2 regions of the Cedecea sp. B1(4) genome follow, and region 2 is predicted to be linked to the other one. Evidence: predicted binding sites of a transcription regulator. Region 2 holds the regulator's gene; the other holds the start of a gene.

Region 1 (5,939 bases), on a different contig from region 2:
CCTCTGTCCAGCAGACTCAAACGGCTGCTGCTAAAGTCAGCATCCATACTGCTGCCGTAAGATCCATAGCCATAGACCAGCAGCGGGCTTTTACCCTGGCGAAAGTGTTTCCGGTGATAAACCAGTGAGACCGGCACCTGAACGCCATCCCGCGCCGTCACCCACAGATGCTCGCTGCGGTAATTGCTAGCGTCAAAACCGGCAACCTGGGTTTGCTTGATAACCCGCCGCTCACCGCTGTCCATATCCAGCTCGAATAGGGTGTCCGGCGTCGTCATTGAAGAGTAACCGTAGCGCAGGTGCGAGGTTTCCGGCTCAGGGTTGTAGCCAAGCCAGGTGACATAGGCCGGATCGTCAAAAGCGATGCCCGTGGACTCACGCGTATGGCGATTAATCTGGCGCAGGCTGGTCAATCCCTGCTGGCGCTCGGCAACCACCAGCCAGTCGCGGAACAGCGTAAAGTCTTCAAGCATGACCTGTTCCCGCGCGGCAATCAGCGTTTCCCACTGTTTTTCGTCCCTCACGGCACTGCGGTAGAGTCCGAAATTTTTACCGTCTTTGTTGGAACGAATGTAGAACCCATGCTGGTAGTGATCGACCGTGTATTCATGATCTTTCCGGCGCGGGGCAAAAACTTGCGGTTCGGCGTCTGCCAGTTCGGCATCCAGTAACAAAGCCTCACTCGTCGTAGCGCTGGCAAGATGGATGACAACAAAATGCTGGGAGGTTGTTTTATGCACGCTGACGTAAAAAGCGTCATCTTTTTCTTCATACACCAGTTGGTCATCGGCCACCGGGTGGCCCAGCGTGTGCCGCCAGACCTGATAAGGCAGTAAGGTTTTGGGATGCTTGCGCACGTAGTAAAGCGTGACGGAGTCATTTGCCCAAACAAAACCGGTCGAGACATTATCCAGCAACTCCGGGTACCAGTTCCCGGTTTTCAAATTGCGCAGACGGATGCCGAACTGACGGCGGGAGAGATAGTCCTCTGCCAGGGCCATCACGGCATTGTCCGGCGTAATGGCAAATCCCCCCATGGTGTAGAACTCGCTATAGGCGGCACGCTGGTTGGCATCCAGCAAAACGTCCCACTCGCCCCACTCTTCTCTGACCGCAGATTGCCGCTGATAAATCGCGTACTCATTCCCTTTGTCATACACCTGGCGGTAGCGATAGCCGTTCTTCACATACGGGGCGGAAACATCGCGAGGAGGAACGCGAGCGATCATCTCTTTGAGCAGTTGATCCTGCAGCGCGCGCTGGCTCTCCATGATCCTTTTCCCGTAATCATTTTCCTGCTCAAGGTATTTCAGCACATCGGGATCGGCGCGGTCATCATCCCGCAGCCAGTAATAGTTATCCGTGCGGGTATCGCCATGCAGCGTCATAGCGTGAGGTATTTTTTTGGCTTTTGGCGGCATCACTTTCATCATTTTCCGTTTAACACCCCGTAAGGGTGGCAAATTCAGCCGGGCTTGCAAGCGGAACATGAAGGATTAAAAGAAAATGCCGGGAGAAACCCGGCACAGGCTGGTTGCAGGAGGATTACACCGCGAGCGGTTGTTTTTGCTGTTGAATATCTTGCTCAATACCGGAGCGGACATCCGGCGGTATGTTTAGCGCATCGCCCAGAGCGCTCAGGTAGCTACGTTCCATAAAGTGATCGATATCGATAGCCGTGCAGCTAAGGTAATAAAGCTCCAGCGCTTCCTCCTCATTTCTCACACCTTGTGCAAGCCCGTGAGGATCTAACGGCCTGTCGATCGCCCGTTCGACGAGCGCTTTACCTTCCCCGTCGATACCGACTTCACGCAGCTGTTGCTCAATAAACTGACGCTCTTTTGCATCGATATGGCCGTCGCTTTTCGCCGCAAAAACCAGCGCGGTAATTAATCTTTCGGTACGAACATCAACCGACGAGTGCGGCTCACTCCAGCCTGTGGAAACGGGCTGGCTCTGGCGAACCCGCTCCTTGTATTTGTTCCATAGCACGCTTCCGGCCACGGCGCCGCCGCCGACCAGAAGCGCACTGGTGCCGTATTTTGTTAACAACTTGCGGGACGATTTACTCGCCAGCAGTAACCCGGCTAATCCGCCCAGCGCCCCCGGCACCAGAAGTTTACCGATCCCTTCAGAGCTATTACCGGCTGCAGGCTGTGAAGATTGAGGAGAAGTAGATTGCCCCAGGAGCGACTGAAGCTGCTGTAACCAGTTATTCATGACGGAGATCCTCTGTTGACTTAACTCGTCGAGAGTAGGTCACAGGACGTCAAGAAACGTCGGACAGCGCTAAAGATGGGAAAAGAATCGCGCCGGCTGCCCGGCGCTTGCACCCAAGCCGAATTAGGCGGCTTTAGTGCGTTTACGTCCAGGGTGCTCGCTGACGTTGTCTTCCGCAGTTGGCGATTGTTCAAGCGCTGAGGACTCTGCGTCTGGCTCAAACTGACTTAATTCAGGCTCTGGCAGCTTGCCGTTTTTCAATACGCCCGCCAGCAGATCCTTGTTTTCCGCCATCCACATCGCCAGGGTGTCGCTCTGCCCTTCATCCAGCGCAATCGGGCTTTGCTGCAGCCAGTCGCCGAGGACTTCAGCCAGATCCAGCATTTTGTCGTAAGCGTCAGCATCCTTTTTACTGGCAAAGGCCATTTTTTCTTGTCCCTCTCTCACTACAACATATTTAATCTCGACCGCCATTTTGCAGCTCCGTTTACCTGTTTATTTATCCAGTATATCGCCATTCATTTTATCACACAAGCCGGAAAGCCGCTGCCAACGCAAACGTTTTCGTTTATACTACTGCGGTCTTTTTCTTTGTTAAGGCTAAATCACATGTCAACGTTGGGAACCGCTCTGCGCCCGGCAGCTACGCGAGTTATGCTGCTGGGTTCCGGTGAATTGGGTAAAGAAGTGGCCATTGAATGTCAGCGCCTCGGGGTAGAAGTTATCGCCGTCGATCGCTACGCAAATGCGCCGGCAATGCACGTCGCACACCGCAGCCACGTCATTAACATGCTGGATGCCGCGGCGCTAAAAGCGCTTGTCGCCGCCGAAATGCCCGATTTTATCGTTCCTGAAATTGAAGCCATTGCCACCGATGCCCTGCTGGAGCTTGAAGCCCAGGGTCAGCGAGTGGTGCCGTGCGCCCGCGCCACCAAACTCACTATGAACCGCGAAGGGATCCGCCGCCTGGCCGCAGAAGAACTCCAGTTGCCCACGTCGAGTTACCGCTTCGCCGACAGTGAGGACGCTTTCCGCCAGGCCGTGCAGGAGATTGGTTTGCCGTGCATTGTTAAACCGGTGATGAGTTCCTCCGGCAAAGGCCAGAGCTTCATCCGCACAGCCGACCAACTGGCAAAAGCCTGGGAATACGCCCAGCTAGGTGGGCGGGCCGGTAAAGGCCGCGTTATCGTTGAGGGCGTGGTCAATTTTGATTTTGAAATCACCCTGCTGACCATCAGCGCCGTTGACGGCGTGCATTTCTGCGCGCCTATCGGGCACCGTCAGGAAGAGGGCGACTACCGTGAATCCTGGCAGCCACAGCAGATGAGCGACATCGCGCTGGCAAAATCGAAAGAGATTGCTGAAAAAGTGGTTACCGCTCTGGGCGGCCACGGCCTGTTCGGCGTTGAGCTGTTTGTCTGCGGCGATGAGGTGATTTTCAGTGAAGTCTCCCCTCGCCCGCACGACACCGGCATGGTGACGTTGATTTCACAGGATCTGTCTGAGTTTGCGCTGCACGTTCGCGCCTTCCTCGGCCTGCCTGTCGGCGAAATTCGTCAGTATGGCCCTGCCGCATCGGCGGTGATCCTGCCTGAGTTGCAAAGCGATAACGTTAAATTTAGTAACGTGGGAGCTGCGCTGGGCGGCGGTTTACAGGTTCGCCTGTTCGGTAAGCCGGAGATCGCAGGTAAACGCCGCATGGGCGTGGCGCTGGCAACCGGTAACAGTGTCGATGAGGCAGTGACAAGGGCCGTGACGTCAGCCGCTCAGGTAAAAGTTGAAGGATAAAAAAATCGCCCTCAAATGAGGGCGATTGAGTCATTGGGCCCGCGTACTGCGGGCTTTTTTATGGCTTACTGCTTAGCGCCCTCTACCGCTTCACGGGCAAGCTTAGTGATCCGGTCGTAGTCGCCCGCCTCCAGCGCATCGGCCGGAACCAGCCAGGAACCACCGATGCACAGCACGCTTTTAAGCGCCAGGTAATCGCGGTAGTTAGCCGGAGAGATCCCCCCGGTTGGACAGAAACGCACCTGAGAGAACGGTCCTGCGATGGCCTGCAGCGCTTTAGTGCCACCGTTGGCTTCAGCCGGGAAGAATTTGAACTCTTTCAGGCCGTAGTCCATCCCCAGCATCAGTTCTGACACGGTGCTGATGCCTGGGATCAACGGAATGGTGCCTTCGGTCGCGGCTTTCAGCAGCGGCTCGGTCAGACCCGGGCTGATGGCAAACTGCGCGCCAGCTTCGGTCACTTCCGCAAGCTGCTGCGGGTTCAGCACAGTGCCCGCGCCGATAATGGCTTCAGGCACTTCTTTCGCAATCGCACGAATGGCATCGATAGCACAAGCTGTACGCAGCGTGACTTCCAGCACGCGGACGCCACCGGCCACCAGCGCTTTCGCCATTGGCACCGCATGCTCCAGCTTGTTAACAACAATAACCGGCACAACCGGACCGGTTTTCAGGATCTGTTCTGCTGTAGTTTTCCAATTTTTCATCTGAGCGCCTCTTAGCCACTTTTAATCTGTTCCGGGCATTACTGCCGCGGGCTTAAAATTTAATGCAGGTTGCGCCTTGTTCAGCGCCCGAAAGCTGTTCGCGCAATGCGCCGAATAACTCCCGACCGGTCCCTACGCGCTCGGCGCTGAGATCCGGGTGATAAGCAGTGCGCGCCGCAAGTACGGCTTCATCGACCAGCAACGTTAGCTCGCCCGTTTGGCCATTGACGCGAATAATGTCGCCATCCTGCACCTTCGCCAGCAGCCCGCCGTCGTATGCTTCCGGGGTAACATGGATTGCGGAAGGCACCTTCCCTGAGGCACCGGACAGTCTTCCATCTGTCACCAGAGCAATTTTGAAACAGCGGTCCAATAATACTCCAAGCGGCGGCATAAGTTTATGCAATTCTGGCATGCCGTTCGCTTTTGGCCCCTGATGGCGGACGACAACAACACAATCGCGGTCCAGTTTGCCGGCTTCAAAGGCAGGTAATACGTCATGCTGACTTTCAAAAATAACCGCCGGCGCTTCAATCACCTGATTTTCTACCGGTACCGCTGACGTTTTCATCACCGCCCGGCCCAGATTCCCGCTCAGCACTTTGGTTCCGCCGTGACGGGAGAACGGTTTTTCCATAGTGGCAATAACGTCGCTATCCAACGGCTGGCTCGCGCCTTCACGCCAGGCAAGCTGACCGTTGTCGAGCCACGGCTCCATGGTGTAGTGATGCAGGCCAAAACCGGCCACGGTGTTAACGTCTTCGTGCAGCAGGCCACCTTTCAGCAGCTCACGCAGCAGCACCGGCACACCGCCAGCCGCCTGGAAGTGGTTAATGTCGGCAGGACCGTTAGGATATAAACGAGCCAGCAGCGGCACAATTTCGGAGATCTCGGAGAAGTCGTCCCAGTTAATAATGATCCCGGCAGCGCGAGCCATCGCAACAAGATGCATGGTGTGGTTCGTCGAGCCGCCGGTAGCCAGCAGTGCAACAATGCCGTTCACCACCACTTTCTCATCAATCATTTTCCCGAGAGGCATCCATTCGTTGCCGTTGCCGGTCAGGCGAGTGACCTGGCGCGCCGCTGCGTCCGTCAGCGCGTGACGCAACTCTGCATCAGGCTGAACAAACGACGACCCCGGCAACTGCATGCCCATAAACTCAACCACCATCTGGTTGGTATTCGCCGTGCCGTAGAAAGTACAGGTCCCCGGCGCGTGATAAG
Region 2 (5,939 bases):
CGGGAGCGGCCACCCTCGACAAAGTATTCAACGGAATAGCCGCGGCTGAACAGCTCGCCCAGATATTCGCGGAATACCGTGGAGTAAAGCTTGTTGCCCTTGAAGGTACGGCGAATAAAGAACGCGCCCAGGCGGCGGAAAATCGGCCCTGCTGGCCAGAAGTTCAGGTTGATCCCGGCGGCAATGTGCGGCGGAACCAGCCCCTGGTGATAAAGCACGTAGGAAAGCAGCAGATAGTCCATGTGGCTGCGGTGGCAGGGCACATAGACGATTTCGTGGCCATCATGGGCAAGCTGGCGCACGCGTTCGGCGTTATGCACGTTAATGCCCTGATAGAGGCGGTTCCAGGTTAACCCTAAAACGCGGTCCGTCAGACGCACGGCTTCGTAGGAGAAGTTCGCGGCAATCTCTTCCATCAGAGCGACGGCGTTTTGCTGCGCTTTTTCGTGGGAGATTTTCTTGCTGCGAGCTTCATCTTCTACCGCGCGGGCAATCGCTTTTGACGCCAGCAGCTTGTTGAAGAGATCCTGGCGAACCGGCAGGCGCGGGCCAACGGCGGCCAGGCGCTGGCGGGCAAAGTGAGTGCGCGCCACGCGAGCCAATTTTTGGGCAATAATCTTGTCCGTGCCGTGTTCGGTTGCCATGCGCCGAAGCGAAACCGGCGGCGAGAAACGCACGAAGCTATCGCGACCCAGCCAGGAAACCGCAAAGAATTTCTGGACGCCGTTCAGCGTGCGTAAAGGCGGGTTGATTTCACCTTTTTCGCGCCCTGGCGAGCGGCCGAACATCACGGAAACCGGCACCATCTGTACATCGAGATCGGGATTGCTGCGGTGCAGATCCAGATAATCGTGGAACAGTTTTACCGATTCTTCTTTTGGCGTGTAATAGGTGAAGACGCGCGGCCCGCCGTGGATAAACACGTAGCGCGGCAGCAGTACGCCGTCAATTTCCAGAGGTTCCAGCGGGTCGGGCAGATCGTGATCCAGACATTGAGCACGCAGCGTCAGTAAGTCTGCCTTAGAATTGTAGGGCAGGACGTACATGATGGGGCGTGAAGGGTCCAGACCGAGTTCGGTTTGGGGATCCGCCGGGATAGACTTGCTCTTTACCAGAACGCTTAATGGTAAATTCAGTAATTTGTAGTAAATTCTTGGCCAGCCTGACATAAATGATGTAAAGCCTCAGGTTAATAATGCAAATGCGCCGCAAGGATATCAGAAACTCTGGGGAATTTCTGTGGCGCTGCGATTTAGACTCAGCGAGCATTGATGCTCAATATTTAAAAAGGTTTCCTTGAATGGCGAATAATACCACCGGCATCACCCGCATTATTAAGGCTGCAGGCTACTCGTGGAAGGGGCTACGTGCGGCCTGGATCAACGAAGCCGCCTTTCGTCAGGAGGGCGTAGCGGCGGTTATCGCTGTCATCATCGCCTGCTGGCTGGACGTGGACCCCATCACACGTATTTTACTGATTGGCTCGGTTGTTTTGGTGATGATTGTCGAAATCCTCAACAGCGCCATTGAAGCGCTGGTTGACCGTGTCGGCACCGAGTACCACGAGCTTTCAGGGCGAGCCAAAGATATGGGTTCGGCCGCGGTATTGATAGCGATTATCCTTGCGGTTGCGACCTGGGCCACCTTGCTTTGGTCACATTTGCGATAGCACTTCCAGAATAGTTTAAGTCGCTGGTTTTTTGCTTAATTTGTGGTTTCAAAATCGCCCGGGCCTGTATATACTCACAGCATGACTGTATAAACACCCAGGGGGCGGAATGAAAGCACTAACTACCAGGCAGCAAGAGGTGTTTGATCTCATTCGGGATCATATTAACCAGACCGGCATGCCACCTACGCGCGCCGAAATTGCACAACGTCTGGGGTTCCGTTCTCCAAACGCCGCGGAAGAGCATCTTAAAGCGCTGGCACGTAAAGGTGCCATCGAGATTGTTTCTGGTGCATCACGCGGCATTCGTCTGCTGGTTGAAGAAGAAAATGGCCTGCCGCTGGTGGGCCGTGTTGCCGCCGGTGAGCCGCTGCTGGCGCAACAGCACATCGAGGGCCACTACCAGGTTGACCCTTCTCTGTTCAAGCCGAATGCCGATTTCCTGCTGCGCGTCAGCGGCATGTCGATGAAAGATATCGGTATCATGGACGGTGATTTATTAGCCGTTCACAAAACCCAGGACGTGCGTAATGGCCAGGTCGTTGTCGCGCGTATCGACGATGAAGTGACCGTAAAACGCCTGAAAAAGCAGGGTAACACCGTGCACCTGCTGCCGGAAAACAGCGAATTCCAGCCTATTGTGGTCGATCTTCGCGAGCAGAATTTTAGCATTGAAGGCCTGGCCGTCGGGGTGATCCGCAACGGTGAATGGCTGTAACACCTCTTCCGGTGGTGCGGTAACTCTGCCGTGCCACCTGCCTAAACACCTCTCTTTTTTCCTCTGGATCATTCCCATGCGATTCTTTTCGTCAACGGATGGTGCGCTGTGGCGGCTTGCGCTGCCGATGATTTTTTCCAACATCACCGTTCCGTTACTGGGCCTGGTCGATACGGCGGTCATTGGCCATCTTGATAGCCCGACCTATCTCGGCGGGGTGGCTATCGGCGCAACGGCGACCAGTTTTCTCTTTATGCTGCTGCTTTTTCTGCGCATGAGCACCACCGGGTTAACGGCACAGGCGTTTGGTGCGAACGATCCGCAGCGGCTGGCGCGCGCGCTGGTTCAACCCCTGATGCTGGCGATGATCGCCGGGCTGGCTATCGTGGTTCTGCGTTATCCACTGATCAACCTTGCTCTGCACGTTGTTGGCGGTAATGACGAGGTGTTGTATCAGGCAAGGCGGTTCCTGGAGATCCGCTGGCTTAGCGCTCCAGCATCACTGGCTAATCTCGTGCTGTTAGGCTGGTTGTTGGGCGTTCAGTATGCGCGGGCGCCGGTCATCCTGTTGGTCGTCGGCAACCTGATTAATATCGTGCTCGACCTCTGGCTGGTGATGGGACTGCACATGAACGTGCAGGGGGCGGCGTTGGCCACGGCGGTGTCCGAATATGCGACGTTTATCATCGGCCTGGTGATGGTGCGGAAGGTACTGAAGCTGCGGGGCATCAGTTGGGCTAGACTCAAAACGGCCTGGCAAGGGGACTTACGCAAGCTGCTGGCCCTCAACCGCGACATTATGCTGCGTTCGCTGCTGCTGCAAATTTGCTTTGCTTCAATCACCATTTTTGGTGCGCGTCTCGGCAGCGAAATTGTCGCCGTTAACGCCGTGCTGATGACGCTGTTGACCTTTACCGCCTATGCGCTGGACGGCTTTGCTTACGCCGTAGAAGCCCATTCAGGGCAGGCTTACGGGGCGCGTAACCGTGGGCAGTTGCTCGAAGTTTGGGGGGCTGCGTGCAGGCAGGCGGGGCTGGTTGCGATAGCATTTGCCGCTATTTATGCTTTTGCTGGGGGGCAAATTGTCGCGCTGCTTACCTCCCTGCCGGAGCTTCGTGTTCTCGCAAATCATTACCTTGCCTGGCAGGTTATTCTGCCGGTCGTGGGCGTTTGGTGTTACCTGCTTGACGGCATGTTTATCGGCGCGACGCGGGGTGCCGAAATGCGTAACAGCATGGCGGTTGCGGCGCTGGGCTTTGGCGTGACGATGCTTACGTTGCCTTTGTGGGGTAACCACGCCCTGTGGCTGTCTCTGGCGGTGTTTCTGGCCTTGCGTGGCCTGTCGCTTGGCGTCATCTGGCGGCGCCACTGGCGTAATAATACCTGGTTCGCTACATCGGGCGGCCATTGATCGAACTTCCTGGCCTTCGTTAACCCTGCTCCTGTCGTGCTGATTTCTCGTTTCTAAGATGAGGAATCAGCGTTCCATCGCTTTTAATAATGGTTAAAGATTCTGAGTTTTAAATTTAACTCAGAATCCTTGTCTACAATTACCTTTACATCCAGCAGACAGTGGATGTTTTCCAGAAAGTCAGCATCCTGCAGTCCGGATGCGAAAATCTAAACCGAACGATGAGGAGATGATGATGAATAAGGACGAAATCGGCGGTAACTGGAAGCAGTTCAAAGGCACGATCAAAGAGAAATGGGGTAAGCTGACCGATGACGATATGACCGTCATCGAAGGGAAGCGTGACCAGTTGGTGGGTAAAATCCAGGAACGCTATGGCTACGCCAAAGACCAGGCAGAGAAAGAAGTGAAGGACTGGGAGTCCGGGAGCAATTACCGCTGGTAATCTGGCGGACCCTCATATGTGCTAATCAGTAAGTAAGACCAATCCTGCCCGGGTACAGGGATGTACCACTCCCTCTTAACGCTTTTTCTTCGGCTGTACTGAATGATCGTGATCGCAGGCGCCGTGGTGGCTACAGGCTTCAACTTCCGAGCAATCAGCGCACAATCCGTGGGCTTCAATCACGTTATGGCGCAGGGCAAACCCCATTTTGGACGCCAGTTTCTGCATAATATCTTCCACACCCTGAGCGGCCTGTTCTTTCACGGCCCCACATCTGTCGCAGATAAACATGGCGGAAGAGTGGGTTGGATGATCGATAAAATTACACAGCACGTAACTGTTGTTGGATTCCACGCGGTGCACAAAACCCTGCTCCAGCAGAAAATCCAGCGCGCGATAAACCGTTGGAGGCTTAGCCTGTGGCTCGCTAACGCGCAGGAGATCCAGCAGGTCATAAGCGCTGATGGCCCCGGTTTGCTCGGCCATCAGGCGCAAAACCTCGAGACGCTGTGGCGTCAGGCGTACATTGCGTTGCAGGCAGAGCTTTTCAGCCTGAGCTAACACGTTTTGCGAAGTTGTGGTATCCATCAGCCTCTCCCGGTCATTGACGCAATACTTTACCATAATGCGGATAAAACGCCGAATCCTGGTACATACTGACCCTATCTACTCAGGAGGAAGTGATGCAAAAACCTGATTGTATTCGTCACTGGCGCGAGCTGGAAGGCGAGGATGACGCAACTTACCCGGACAGCGCGGAGCTGTTTTCTATTGGCGCTCCTCTGGCCCGTAATTTCGGTTTAACCCGCCTTGGGATTCACCATGAGCGTATTCCTCCGGGCCGCAGAACCTCTTATCCCCACGCGGAAAGCAGCGAAGAAGAGTTTGCGTATGTGCTCGAAGGGCACCCCGAAGTGTGGATCAACGGTCATCTTTGGGCGCTCGAGCCGGGCGATAGCGTGGGATTTCCTGCCGGAACCGGCATTTGCCATACCTTTATTAATAATACCGAACAGGATGTGCGGCTATTAGTCGTAGGTGAAGCCAATAAAGCCGAAAATAAAATTTATTACCCGCTAAATCAGTCTTATGCCGTGCAGCGGCAGGATCGTTGGATAGATCATCCGCCTCAATTCTTTGGCCCGCACAACGGTCTTCCTTCACGAAAGCCAAAGGGTAAACTATAAATTAATTAGCATGGAAACAATAAGACGTTAACCCTGAGGATATATCTGGGATCCTGATGGTTCAAATATCCATCTTTTTATCACGCTATTCACAGCAATAGTCTGCCTCTGTTCAGTCATAACTGTCAGGGGCGAATTACTTCATCTGACAATCAGACAGGCGTGCTGTGAATGAATAAAATAAAATCTTCGGTGGCGACACTCGCCGCAACCTTCTTTATTGCCCATCAGGCCGGGGCGGCAGGGACCTGGTCCGAAGCGCGAAACGATGCGATGGGGGGCACCGGCGTGGCTTCGGCTAATTATGGCAGCGGCGTATTAATCAACCCGGCGCTATTAGCCCGGTCCAAACCAGACGACAATATTACCGTTATTTTACCGTCTGTCGGGGCGCAAATAACGGATAAAGACAACCTCCAGGATCGCATCGACGATATCAGCGATAAAGTTGATAACTATAAACAGGCCATTCGGTCGTTAACGCCGCGAGATATTCTTCTAAATCCGAA

Evidence for each region. Region 2 encodes LexA, which represses DNA repair genes until DNA is damaged. Its sites were predicted from a motif close to TNCTGTATGTACATACAGNA; they were not measured.
Region 1: a site for LexA is predicted at 2,710-2,729, ahead of ACR6JA_RS04525 (YebG family protein). Genes of this name have one in related genera too.

Annotation. Positions count from the first base shown of each region.
Region 1 covers NZ_JCAHMZ010000002.1:226,001-231,939, reverse strand. The annotation lists gene ptrB (oligopeptidase B) at 1-1,421, opposite strand, end outside; gene ACR6JA_RS04530 (tellurite resistance TerB family protein) at 1,546-2,220, opposite strand; gene ACR6JA_RS04525 (YebG family protein) at 2,344-2,694, opposite strand; gene purT (formate-dependent phosphoribosylglycinamide formyltransferase) at 2,830-4,008, shown strand; gene kdgA (bifunctional 4-hydroxy-2-oxoglutarate aldolase/2-dehydro-3-deoxy-phosphogluconate aldolase) at 4,074-4,715, opposite strand; gene edd (phosphogluconate dehydratase) at 4,768-5,939, opposite strand, start outside.
Region 2 covers NZ_JCAHMZ010000012.1:34,693-40,631, forward strand. The annotation lists gene plsB (glycerol-3-phosphate 1-O-acyltransferase PlsB) at 1-1,169, opposite strand, end outside; gene ACR6JA_RS20375 (diacylglycerol kinase) at 1,301-1,669, shown strand; gene lexA (transcriptional repressor LexA) at 1,779-2,387, shown strand; gene dinF (MATE family efflux transporter DinF) at 2,464-3,798, shown strand; gene ACR6JA_RS20390 (CsbD family protein) at 4,034-4,243, shown strand; gene zur (zinc uptake transcriptional repressor Zur) at 4,319-4,831, opposite strand; gene ACR6JA_RS20400 (cupin domain-containing protein) at 4,927-5,430, shown strand; gene ACR6JA_RS20405 (conjugal transfer protein TraF) at 5,602-5,939, shown strand, end outside.